DNA from 3 places in the Paenibacillus sp. NPDC057886 genome. Region 2 is predicted to be linked to each of the others. Evidence: riboswitches for the same ligand, from Rfam matches in the RefSeq annotation. Region 2 holds a riboswitch; each other region holds the start of a gene.
What was found. Region 2 has a riboswitch for cyclic di-AMP ahead of ACFVQB_RS32760 (resuscitation-promoting factor). Riboswitches for the same ligand answer to the same signal wherever they lie in the genome.
Positions count from the first base shown of each region.

Region 1 (4,231 bases), on a different contig from region 2:
CTATGCCGATGATGTGCATGATTTTGCCTGGTCAGCCTCTCCTGATTTTGTTTATGCGGAAGAGCCCTTCTCTGCCCCCAATGTGCCAGGCGTTCGAATCAAGCTGTATCTCGACCCTGCTCATGAGGATCTGAAGGAACGTTATTTCTACGCCGCCAAAGCAGCACTATCCAATTATAGCAAGTGGTTTGGCCCTTATCCGTATTCCACATTGTCCATCGTTGTCCCGCCCAAATCGGGGAATGGCGCAGGGGGAATGGAATACCCTACCTTGGTCACCGCCTTCGGTGCGGATGATTCTGCTCCTGGTTACGATCTGGAACGCACGGTTGTGCACGAGATTGGGCATCAGTATTTTTACGGCATGGTCGCCAGTAATGAATTTGAAGAGGCTTGGCTGGACGAAGGATTCACCTCCTATGCAGAAGATAAACTGATGGAACAGGAATACGGACTTATCCCGAATCTACCCGTACAATCAGGTCTCATTACTTCTCCAGCTTCACTAACACAGGACTCCTGGAAGTTTGATTCCCAGAATCAATATGCTGCCAACGTATACACACGAGGCAAGCTTGTATTACTCGGGATAGAACAGCAGGTTGGTGCAAAAACAATGGAACGTATTCTCTCGACCTACGTGAAGAAATACCGTTTCAAACACCCTACTTCGTCTGATTTTCAAAAGGTAGTGGAGCAAGTAACCCGTACATCCTGGACCGATTATTTTAATCAGTATGTATACGGAGACGGCATGGCTGACTTTGCAGTGGAGAAGATCGCAATCAACCCTATCCTGAAAGACGGCCAAACGTTGTACGAGTCGTCGGTTACATTGCAGAAAAAAGGCAGTGAATATAAGAAGGTGCCTGTTCGAATTATGTTCGAAGATGGGAAAACCATGACGAAAGAATGGAATGGCAGCGAGGAGCGCATTACTTACAAACTGACCTACACTTCCCCTGTTTCCTGGGCTATGACTGATCCGCTATACACGATTGTGCTGGAGAACCATCATATGAACAATTTTCTGAAAGCCGGACTGGATGAGCCAACCAAATCCCGCTGGAGCATGAGTGCAACCAAAATTATAGAAGCCATATTCGGAAGTCTGTCATGGTGAGGTGGATGGATACAGTGAAAGTAAAAATACGCGAAGGCTGGTTTCTCGTCCGTCAGCATATGTTCATTGCAGCACTCTTATTTCTCTATCAATTAGTATGGGGATACTTTCTTTATCGAATGGTACAGTCCGCTGTGGTTCCGCTGCTCCTGCGTTATCCTGACCCTGATGCAGGGGAACTCAGTACGATTTTATTCAAAATGGAGAGCCAACTCAGCCTGACAACGAATCCGGAGGTCCATCGCTATTTATGGATTTTAGGGGCTATGCTGCTGATACGGATGCTGATTAGCCCTCTCATTCAGGCAGGGCTGCTCTACTCGCTCCAGCATTATAATCATTCGGAAGAGCGCATTCCTTTCATTCGTGGCATTAAAAATCTGTGGAAACCGATGCTGTTGCTCCACACCATTCGCACCCTTTTGCTACTGCTACCGGCTTATTGGCTCGCACCAAAGCTCTATTCCATCTTTATGGAAGGTTTTCATTCCCTCCATCTGCTCTTGCCTGGAATTCCCTATATTGCTGGTTGGATTGTATACGGGTGGGTTATCCATCATGTCCTGCTCTACATGCAGTTTGGTATCTCGGCTCCTGATGGGGAAGGTGGAGCGCGTGGTACGTTTCAAGCTCTATGGATTGCAATACGCCAGGTCATCACTCTAATAGGCATTGCTGTCCTGCTGGGCGGACTTCATCTGCTGGTCTTTGGTGCCTTTACTTCTACTTCATGGTTAGTAACGGGCTTAACTGGCCTTATACTACAACAGACGTATCCACTTGCCCGGTGCTTGCTGAGCCTGTGGAAAATATGCGCCCATTTCCGGTTATGGCAGTCCAACTCGGTCAAGGATTAACATGAACAGCTAAAAATGGTTACCATCTCTATGTAAAGTTGTATTCATCAAATGCCGTTAATCAAGCAAACCTCGACCTTCCCCCGTCAAAGGTCGAGGTTTTTTTTGCTAATTTTGTTGTTAAACGTTGCCAAAGTGTTATACCTCTGTTACAATAATCGCAGTGAGTTTTTAGTAACAACTTTGTAATCTTTACCTTCATATTTGTAACTACTTAAAATTTAAACGTCATTTCTTGATTTCGCAGGTGCATAACTAGCATAGCCAAATTCCTAGCACCTGGGAAGCGGGGGAACCAGTTATGGGTGAATTGATCTTGCAACAGAGGGATCATAGGGGACCTTCAACCGAATCCTTAAGCTAACCTCGCAGGCATTGGAAGGGGTATATCTCTTGTTTAAGAAGAAATTAACCGCAGCTGTACTCAGCCTCACATTCGCATTATCGCTTGGAGCAGGCAGCGCATTCGCAGATTCAAAAATGGACCAAGTCATTGATTCAGCAATGGGAACTACATACAAAAGCGGAGGAACAACGCTTAACGGCTTTGACTGCTCTGGGTTCACAAGTTATGTATTCGACAAGCTGGGCATTGATCTGGCTCGCCAATCGAGTTCACAATTCGACATGGGCGATTCGGTTTCCCGTATGGAAATGAGACCAGGTGATCTGGTATTCTTCAATACAACGGGCAAAGGAGTCTCGCACGTAGGGATCTTTGTAGGGAATGGAAAGTTTGCACACTCCTCTTCTTCCAAAGGAGTTACAATTAGCGAATTAAGCGAAAGCTACTGGGCCAACCGCTATGTTGGCGCTAAACGGATTATGAGCACGGACGCATATGAGACATTGGCCATAGACTAGGGACAAGGTGAGCAACGTCATGCTGTAACAATACACTACTGTAACGAAGCATAATAGAACCGTCTGGTACATTCTCCGCAGGAATGTATCCGGCGGTTTTTTTGTGCTTCGTTTCCTTTAACGTATTCGGGATAGCTATCAAAACTAACTTTAACTTTTTTAGAGCTATTTTTCGTTGCTTCGTCCGTGCTCTTATAATGTTTTTACCCATCCCACTATAATATAAACGAAATTACCGGAACTTTTGTTTCACTTTTTTTCTAAAACGGGGGCTTGCCAAATGAACGCCTCTTTTGTAGAGTGAAAACAAGCTTAGATATGGAATGACATATGTATATGGACAAATCAAAATCATTATAGCTTGTTCACAATGAGAGGAGCGTGCAGTTGTATGGATGAAGCCCCTGTGACGTTTCACGTTGTGCCCATGCAAGAAAAACATGCGGAGCTAATCTGCGATTGGCAGTATGACCCGCCTTATAATATTTATAGCTGGCTGCCTTGGGAGCAGATGAAAGCACTTGAAGTCGAATTCGGGGATCCCCATCTACGGAAGGAACAATATGCGGTAGTGCTGGGAGAGGATCATCAGATTTGCGGTTTTGCTCAATACTTCCCACTTGAAGGCGTCACCCGCATTGGACTTGGCATGCACCCTGAACGCTGTGGTCATGGTCAAGGAACGGCTTTTGTCTCGGCCATTGTGCAGGAAGCAATTCGTCGGAACCCTGCAAACGAAATTGATCTGGAAGTTCTGACCTGGAATGACCGGGCCATTCGCGTCTATTTCAAAGCCGGATTTGTTACACAGGATACATATGAACGACAGACGCCTAGCGGTTTGAAACCTTTTTACTGCATGGTCTATGAAGGTCCACGCGAATAAATAGGGCTTGAAATCACCCTAAAAAGTCCCCGGTTATGTGATTAGTTCAAAAAATTACCACAAAATGCTATGATGTCACTACAGGTTCCGTTATAATGATATGGATAGTTTCAAGTTAGATGATCTTTCATTCTGGAGGGGACATAAGGGATGCACAAATGGATCATGAGCGGGGTATTTTTTGCAGCGTGCGCTTTAGCTATTGTACTAATGTTTACGCTTCCAGGGAAAGAGGAAGTTGCAAAAGAAGCGAAACCGACGATGCCACAAGTTACAATGGATGCAGGACAGGCTGAGGCACTAGTCAAAGCAAACTGTATTACCTGCCACGGTGATCAGCTTCAAGGGGGCATGGGCCCTAGTCTGCAGAAGATTGGTAGCCAGGACGATGTGGAGAAGATTTATACGACCATTGTCAAAGGTAAAAGCGGCGGTATGCCTTCGTTCAAAGACAAGTTAAAGGATGAAGAAATCGCGAATATTGCGATGTGGCTGGCGGAG
Region 1 is NZ_JBHVMZ010000019.1:28,230-32,460, forward strand. It holds gene ACFVQB_RS33820 (M1 family metallopeptidase) at 1-1,123, shown strand, start outside; gene ACFVQB_RS33825 (hypothetical protein) at 1,138-1,980, shown strand; cyclic di-AMP (ydaO/yuaA leader) riboswitch at 2,233-2,370, shown strand; gene ACFVQB_RS33830 (C40 family peptidase) at 2,374-2,844, shown strand; gene ACFVQB_RS33835 (GNAT family N-acetyltransferase) at 3,236-3,730, shown strand; gene ACFVQB_RS33840 (c-type cytochrome) at 3,881-4,231, shown strand, end outside.
Region 1: it holds a riboswitch for cyclic di-AMP, as region 2 does, so the genes downstream of both, ACFVQB_RS33830 (C40 family peptidase) here and ACFVQB_RS32760 (resuscitation-promoting factor) in region 2, are expected to answer to the same signal.

Region 2 (4,231 bases):
AATAAGGTGGATGCGATTGTTCATGAATTACCGTCCCATATACGCCCCTATTTCTCACATTAAAATGATGCGCAATGCTGCTCATGAGTCATGATGCAAAAAGCTTTCTAAAAGAGTTATTTTTCATGATACAGTAATCTGCTTTAATGGAGAGTACATGTAGATCGACATAATTTTGTAATCAGAGCAATTAGAATACAACCCGGATGCCTAAAAACAAGCAACATATAGATATGAAAGAACTTGTTCGCTCTACATGTTGTGCTGAATGAACTATTGGAATGAAATATAGATAAAAGCATGATCTAATTAGTAATATTAATGTTCTGGTTAAGATCCGCAGGATGGATTAAAAAGAGATCGTCGTTTATTCGACATGAAGGGAGAAATACAGCATGATGTTGTTCGACACACATACACACCTGGATGCACCACAATTCGACGAGGACCGCGAGGAAATGATTCAGCGTGCTGTGGATGCAGGCGTTGGTCGCATGATTAACGTGGGCTTTAACCGGGAGACCATTCCATCCACGATGAAGCTGGCTGAAACCTATGATTTTATATATGCTGCGGTAGGTTGGCACCCAGTGGATGCAATCACGATGCAGGAGGGTGATCTGGAATGGATTGCATCTTTATGCAAGCATGAAAAAGTGGTAGCCATTGGTGAAATTGGTCTAGACTATTATTGGGACACTTCACCGAAAGAGGTTCAACATCGCGTATTACGACAACAAATTGGTCTGGCCCGTGAGTTGAATATGCCGATTGTCATTCACAACCGGGATGCGCATGAGGATATTGTAAAGATCCTGCGTGAAGAGAAAGCTGGAGAAGTAGGCGGTGTCATGCATTCCTTCTCTGGCAGCTGGGAAACGGCGAAAATGTGCCTGGATTTGGGTTTTCATCTATCCTTCGGAGGGCCCATCACGTTCAAAAATGCGAAGCAGCCCAAAGAGGTACTTGAGAAGGTTCCTATGGACCGATTTTTCATCGAGACAGACTCGCCTTATTTGACACCTCACCCTTATCGTGGAAAACGAAATGAGACAGCGCATGTACGTCTGGTTGCAGAAGCAGCTGCGGAAATTAAAGGCATTTCGGTAGAGGAAATTGCAGCAATAACGACCAAAAATGCCATGGAACGATTTGGGATTCGTTAAAATATCGAGCAAAACGGGTGAAAAAGTGAGTTAAGCGGAGTTAATTTGCTTTTTGATCCAAATAAATCAAGAATATTACAATATTTTAACCAAATATTTAGAAAAACGTACTTGAACAACGCTTTACAACATGCATAGAAACAGGATATCATCTTTTCAGTGAATTGTTGTGCGGAAAATTGGATAGATGTTCGGGGGATGAACAAAGGGACACTTTCCGATGAAACAACATTACTTTCATGAATCAGTCTCGCTGAGTCTCCGTTAACGGAGAGCGGGGGAACCAATAGGGCTTAAACATCGGTGATTGCAGCCGATGCGCAACATGCGCTGACCCAAAAGCAGCGTATGAATCTGCGAAGCCGTATTTGATTTCTTCTTTGGGTCTCGGGGTGAATTCAAGGGCGTCCGCCATGAGCGGATGACCGGAGATAGGGCGGCTCTCTTTCGCCCGAACCCGACAGCTAACCTCGCAAGCGGAAAAAGAGAGGCAACCTCGTGCATGAATTTCCGATATTCAGAATCATTCGGAAGCCACGAAAGAGTTCCTCTTAAACTCTTTCTTTGGCTTTTTTGTTTTTGAATAAAAGAAATACTGTCATCATACGGTAAGTATTCAGGAGGATGACATCATGTTGCGAAGATTGATTCATGGTGCAGAACCGGATTATGTTGGTCCGATCTGTGTTCTGTAGAAAATTTGGTATAGTCGCGTCAAAGACATCATGCATTACTTTAGACGGCGAGGCTATGAAGGAGGACGGAGAAGTGGGCACATTCCAACCAGAAGAGACCCATGAGTCACGATCATCCAGTAAGTCTTTCGCGTTGCGGTGGAAGCATGAGAACTTGCGTCAAATGGCATTGATCGCGATTTTCTCAATTGCGCTTACAATCATGATCTTGTTAGTCGTTTACGGTCAGGCCGGGAAACAAATTTCACTGGTTATTGATGGCAAAGCTCAAGCGGTAGAGACTCGTACAGGAATGCTTCAGGAAATGCTGGAGGAGCAGTCAATCACAGTCAGCCCTCACGATCAGGTATCCATGCCCTTGAATGGGGCCATCACAGATGGAGACCGCATCGTTATTGAGCGGGCCGTTCCAGTTAATATTACGGCAGACGGGGACACCAAGACTCTGTATACAACCGATTCATCGGTAAAAGATGCGATTAAAAAATCAGGTATTCAGATTGCGAGTGAAGACAAAGTATATCCTGCGCTTGGAACCACCATTGAAGCGGATATGAAAATTCGTGTAGTGCGGGTAACAAAGCGTACGGTGGAAGTGGAACAGCCGATCGCTTATAAAGTGATCAAAACGGCTGACCCTAGCTTGTACAAAGGCGACAATCGTGTCGTTGTGAACGGTAAAGAAGGCACACTTGTACAGCATATTGAAAAGGTGTTCCAGGATGGAGAATTGGTCTCCAAAAAAATGGTGGGTAAATCGGTCGCAACGAATCGCGTCGACAAAGTGATCGCCGTTGGTACCAAAGTCAAACCTGTTGTGAAAGAGCCAGTGATTCAGACGGTATCGGCGCAGACTTCCACGACAAAAACAGCAACAACCACGAACTCGAAGGAAACCGCTGCCTCGGGCAGCAAAGTGATTACCGTCTCAGGCAGTTCTTTTAAATATTCAAAAGTTTTGAAAAATGTATCCATGACGGCATACTCTTCTGAAGAGCCCGGTATCGGCACAAAAACAGCATCAGGTACTCGGGTAACCGAGGGACGTACCATTGCAGTTGATCCCAAAGTCATTCCAATTGGCTGGTGGGTGTATATCGAGGGCCTTGGCTTCCGTCGTGCGGAAGACACAGGTGGTGCCATTAAAGGCAACAAAATTGATGTGTATTATGATAGTGTGAAGCATGCCCTGAACTTCGGACGGAAGAAAGGCAAGACGGTATATGTAATTGGTCCGGTGAAGCCGGAAGCGAACTAAAATCGTTTTACTTTGAATTGGGAATGCTATAAAATAGTTGCATGAATGATTCATGCGGAATATGCGGCGGAGGGGTCTGAATTCAGTCTCCCCCGCCTTTTGGCAGAGAAGAGGATATTCCTCTTCTTTTTGCGTTAGAAAGGAAGAAATGGAACATGATAAAAGAAGTGATTGTGGTGGAAGGCCGTGACGACACCGTAGCCGTTCGACGTGCGGTTCAGGCAGATACGATCGAAACTGGTGGATCGGCCATCAACCAGCGCATTCTAAAGCGGATTGCACTTGCTCAAGAGAGACGTGGTGTTATCGTACTGACAGACCCGGATCATGCTGGTGAACGTATTCGTAAAATCATCGCCAATAAAGTGCCTGGTTGCAAGCATGCTTTTATTCCGGAGGCCGATGCTACTCGTAAAGGTGACATCGGAGTGGAGAACGCCTCACCGGAGGCCATTCGTCATGCACTGGCACGCGTGCACACGTCATATGAAGGCGCACCCAGTCTGATCGATTGGGAGGATCTGATTGCGGCGGGACTGATTGTGCACCCACAAGCTGCTGCACGTCGTATGGAGATGGGCAATTTGCTGGGCATTGGTTATTGCAACGGCAAGCAGTTCCACAAGCGGTTGAGTGTATTCCAGATTACCCGGGAAGAGTTCTCCGAAGCATTATCGCAAATTGAACGTGAAGGATTGTGAGCGTATGAAAGGCATGGAAGAAACCGTAGAGATTGCAACACCCAAACGAACCAAAGAAATTATTCAAAGACACGGATTTTCATTCAAGAAGAGCCTGGGTCAGAACTTTCTGATCGATCAAAATATATTGAACAAAATTGTAAATGCAGCTGATCTGGACGAGTCCAAGGGCGCACTTGAGATCGGACCAGGTATTGGCGCACTCACAGAACGTCTGGCTCGGGTAGCCGGTCCTGTAACGGCTGTAGAGATTGATCAGAGATTGATCCCGATTCTGGGTGAAGTGATGCAGCCTTATCCGAACGTTCGTGTGCATCACGGGGATGTGCTGAAGCTGGATCTGGCTGATTTGTTCCGCACGGATTTTGGAACGGTAGATAAAGTGAGTGTTGTTGCCAATCTGCCTTATTA
Region 2 is NZ_JBHVMZ010000016.1:14,215-18,445, forward strand. It holds gene ACFVQB_RS32750 (HD domain-containing protein) at 1-63, shown strand, start outside; gene ACFVQB_RS32755 (TatD family hydrolase) at 396-1,166, shown strand; cyclic di-AMP (ydaO/yuaA leader) riboswitch at 1,408-1,661, shown strand; gene ACFVQB_RS32760 (resuscitation-promoting factor) at 1,935-3,119, shown strand; gene rnmV (ribonuclease M5) at 3,275-3,820, shown strand; gene rsmA (16S rRNA (adenine(1518)-N(6)/adenine(1519)-N(6))-dimethyltransferase RsmA) at 3,825-4,231, shown strand, end outside.

Region 3 (4,231 bases), on a different contig from region 2:
TTTGACATCGTTAAATCGCGCAATCGTTTGAAAATGGACATTATGGTATTCCTCCTAGTCGATAGTTCATCCTTGTATATAATCATACATACGTGGCAATGTACTACTCGTTTCAATTTTAACAAAAAAAATCATAAAAAACGATTTTAGCCTACTTAGCCTAGATGGAACTATTGAATAAGTCGACCGGTTTGGCAAAGTTCTTCATCAAGCAGCTTCTCTGCAGTCTGCACAATCTCATCAATCTGCATCCGCGTAATTGCATCAAAGTGAATCCCCAAAATTACAGTCACTGTTACTTTTAATTGCAGGGCAGCCTTACGTGCGAGTCTTTCACACAGTTCTTGTTCCTTATGCCCTGGAATATGCACCGTAGCCCCACTCACCCGTTCACGGTCCGGATAAAATGTCGCTACTGCCCCAATATGTGATCTTCCTCCAGTTACCATAAATACCTTGTCTTCCCCTGCCTCAATCACCTGTAAACGAACGGAATTTAAGTCGTATGTACTCATCCTGCTCCACCTGTCCTTTTCAATATGTAATATATATGGAGGAATTATGGCTCCGATTTAATGAATCAGCAATGAAACATCTCACATCATGCATAAATACGGAAAGCCCCGGGCATACCAAAGAGAACGCAATTTGGGAAAAGGAGGCACTAACATGCGTATACGCCTCATCATGTTATCCATCATGGTCATTCTTCTGGGAGGAAGTTACGCTCCTGCTCAGTTATGGGCTTCTTCAAGCCCGCAAACCGAACCTGCTTCGAAGTCTGATTCTTCCGAAGAGGAACAGCTGACACTGGGACAGCTCAGGCAGAAATATGCAGATACGTTCAAAACCAATGGCCCCTCAATTAAAAAGGTCGCACTGACTTTTGATGACGTACCTGACCCTCGGTTCACCCCACAGGTGCTGGATATTTTGAAAAAATACAAGGTACGGGCTACGTTTTTCATTGTGGGACATCGCGCTGAGAAACATCCGGATTTGGTGAAACGCATGGTGAAGGAAGGACATATTGTTGGCAATCACAGCTACAATCACCCGGAGTTCAGTAAGCTGTCCATGAATGCATTTCGCAAACAAATCTTACATACCGGGGATATTATTCGTAATCTGGCGGGTTACACACCCAAAATGATTCGTCCACCCTATGGCGATATTAACGAGCAACAGCTGCAATGGGCAGCCAAACAACATTACAGCATTGTGAACTGGAACGTCGATTCCCTGGACTGGAAGGGCCTTTCCAAAGAGGAAGTCAAACAAAACATCCTGTCGGCCGTCAAACCGGGTTCCATTGTTCTGCAGCATGCAGGAGGCGGTGTCGGATCGAAGTTGAGTGGGTCCATCGAGGCGTTGCCTGAAGTCATCGAGGAATTGCGAAACCGCGGGTACGAGCTGGTGACTTTGGACGAAATGCTGGAACTGCCAAAGGGCAAATAGGTTAAGATTCCAGAAGGCGGATATTCAAAAGGGTGTCCTTCAATCACATTATCGTGATTGGAGAACACCCTTTACTGTTTAATTAGATTCAGTTGGAGTCACATATGATGATGTGCAGCTACGCTTTGATTTTATTTCAAGATGTAAAGTTCAACATCCTGAATACCAAATGTGCTCACGGATTGCTTGCTGCCAGGAATAAAGATATCGATCTTGTGACCTTTAATGGCACTGCCCACATCACGAGCCGTAGCGACAAATGCCTGTTTTGGCAGTCCTGGATGTGTATGACCTGTCACCAGTACCTTTGTACCCAATGGAATGATACTTGGGTCCACTGCAATGGTACCCAATTCAAGCGGATTACCAAAGTAGTCCACAGCACCCCATCCTCCATTTTCGGAAGCGTCCGCAGAGTATGCTGTTGCTTTTACGTCAACAGCTTTGCTGTAATCAAACGTTTTTCCCCAGGCTTGAACAACCTTACTATCTGCATTAACGTCAAGACTTGCGGCAGTTACCGTTTTGGCCTCCGTTTTAGCTGCAGCAGCAGAAGCTGTGTTCGTTGTTTTACCAGGAATCGTAACTTTCAAACCACCATAAATGTTGTAAGCTGAAATGTCATTGTTAGCTTTAATAAGAGCGTTAAGTCCAACTCCATATTGTTTGGATAAGGTGTAGAAGGTATCCCCCTCTTTGGCCACATGAACTGAATCAGCATGAGCCGGAACGGCCTGGATGAGCATTGCTGCTGTCAGCAATGCTGTTGCTGTTTTGGCTATACGTTTCTTGTTAATCATGGTCTTCCTCCCTCATTATGCCTGCGAAGTTAGTTGTCGGATTCGGATGGAGGAAACCACCCTATAGGTTCAATTACATTAAGAATTTATGTAGCCCTAATTCACCCCAAGCCGTGTGCAAATGATTCTTCCCCAAGCACACTCTGCATCGTTACATCCCCCACACTCCCAACTCCGGAAGTTTCGGCAGGAACAAATATATCACAATTTTGTAACCAATAGTCGTAGTAAATGTTACCATCTGGCTAAATCACTTCAACATTTATGCTGAATTCAAGCGGCTTTTTCAAAAAATTGTCTATTTGAGCTTATATCTTTGATGACAGAAACGTTACTTTTTATGTAAATCCGTGCGTGTCCTCACATAACAAAACAATCCCTGCCGACGGGTCATCGACAGGGATGTATGAGGGGATGAAATTCTCATCCGCAGTATAGATTTTGTATTTTCATCTTGATCTTCATCCATAATGACTTGATGTATTAGAGCACTTTAGCGAGGAAGTCACGTGTACGTGCATGCTTGGGCTCACCAAACACTTCAGCAGGCGTTCCTTCTTCTACAATAACCCCGCCATCCATAAACAGGATGCGGTCACCCACTTCGCGTGCGAAGCCCATCTCATGCGTTACAATAACCATAGTCATGCCGCCCTCTGCAAGCCGCTTCATGACATCCAGTACTTCACCGACCATTTCAGGGTCCAGTGCTGAAGTAGGCTCGTCAAACAGCATGACATGCGGCTGCATCGCAAGAGCTCTTGCAATGGCTATCCGTTGTTTTTGTCCACCGGACAGCTGATTTGGATAGGCGTCTTTTTTGTCAGACAAGCCAACCGTCTTGAGCAAATCTGCACAGATTTGTTCCGCTTCGTGTGCAGACTGTTTTTTCACTTTAATGGGAGCAATCGTAATGTTCTGCTGCACCGTTTTGTGCGGGAACAGATTGAAATGCTGGAATACCATCCCCATTTTTTCACGAGTCGCATTAATGTTATGTTTGGGGTCAGTGATCGAAACTCCCTCGAAGTCAATCTCACCGGAAGTAGGCTGCTCCAGTAGGTTCAGACAACGTAAAAAGGTACTTTTCCCCGATCCGGACGGACCGATGACCACGACGACCTCGCCTTTGCCAATTGTTACGTTAATGCCCTTGAGCACATCGTTATTTCCATATGATTTGTGTAATTGTCTAACGTCTATCACTTGCACTCAACTTCCTTTCCAGTCGACCCAGCAGCTTGGACAAAATGAACGTCAGCACAAAGTAAATGGCCGCTGCAATCAGGAATGGATTCATTCCTTGGTACGTAATGTTTTTTACTACACTTGCCTGGTACATAATGTCCACCATACCAATAACCGAGATGATGGAGGATTCCTTGATAATGGTCACGAACTCATTACCGATCGCCGGCAACACCGCTTTGAACGCTTGTGGAAGCACAATGAAGCGCATTGCCGCACCTCTACCCATTCCCAGGGAACGAGCTGCTTCCAACTGGCCTCGATCCACACCCTGTATACCAGCGCGGAAAATCTCGGCAAGATAGGCACCACTATTAATGGATAGTGTGATAATCCCCGCCTGAAGCGGCGTAAAATTAATACCAAGTGTCAGTGCAAGTCCATAATAGATAATCATCAACTGAACCAACATCGGTGTACCACGAATAACCTCAACGTAAGCTGTTCCAATCCAACGCAGAATTGAGACGTCATGCAGACGGAACAGACAGATGATCAAACCGATAATTACTCCGAATATTACACCGAGTGCAGACAGTAAGAGAGTGTAACCTACACCTGTTGCATAGAAGCTTTTGTACTGCCAGAACACTTCGAAAATGTTTTGACTTTTGTTCACCTTGTCTGCCATCAACTGGCTTGCTTCGGTAACCAACTGATCGATTTTATTTTCGCTTTTCAGACGTTCCAGCGTTCCGTTCACTGCATTCAGCAATTCCGTATTG
Region 3 is NZ_JBHVMZ010000017.1:42,408-46,638, reverse strand. It holds gene ACFVQB_RS33215 (PspA/IM30 family protein) at 1-41, opposite strand, end outside; gene lpdD (prenylated flavin chaperone LpdD) at 171-515, opposite strand; gene ACFVQB_RS33205 (polysaccharide deacetylase family protein) at 670-1,458, shown strand; gene ACFVQB_RS33200 (3D domain-containing protein) at 1,590-2,258, opposite strand; cyclic di-AMP (ydaO/yuaA leader) riboswitch at 2,261-2,457, opposite strand; gene ACFVQB_RS33195 (amino acid ABC transporter ATP-binding protein) at 2,742-3,464, opposite strand; gene ACFVQB_RS33190 (ABC transporter substrate-binding protein/permease) at 3,451-4,231, opposite strand, start outside.
Region 3: it holds a riboswitch for cyclic di-AMP, as region 2 does, so the genes downstream of both, ACFVQB_RS33200 (3D domain-containing protein) here and ACFVQB_RS32760 (resuscitation-promoting factor) in region 2, are expected to answer to the same signal.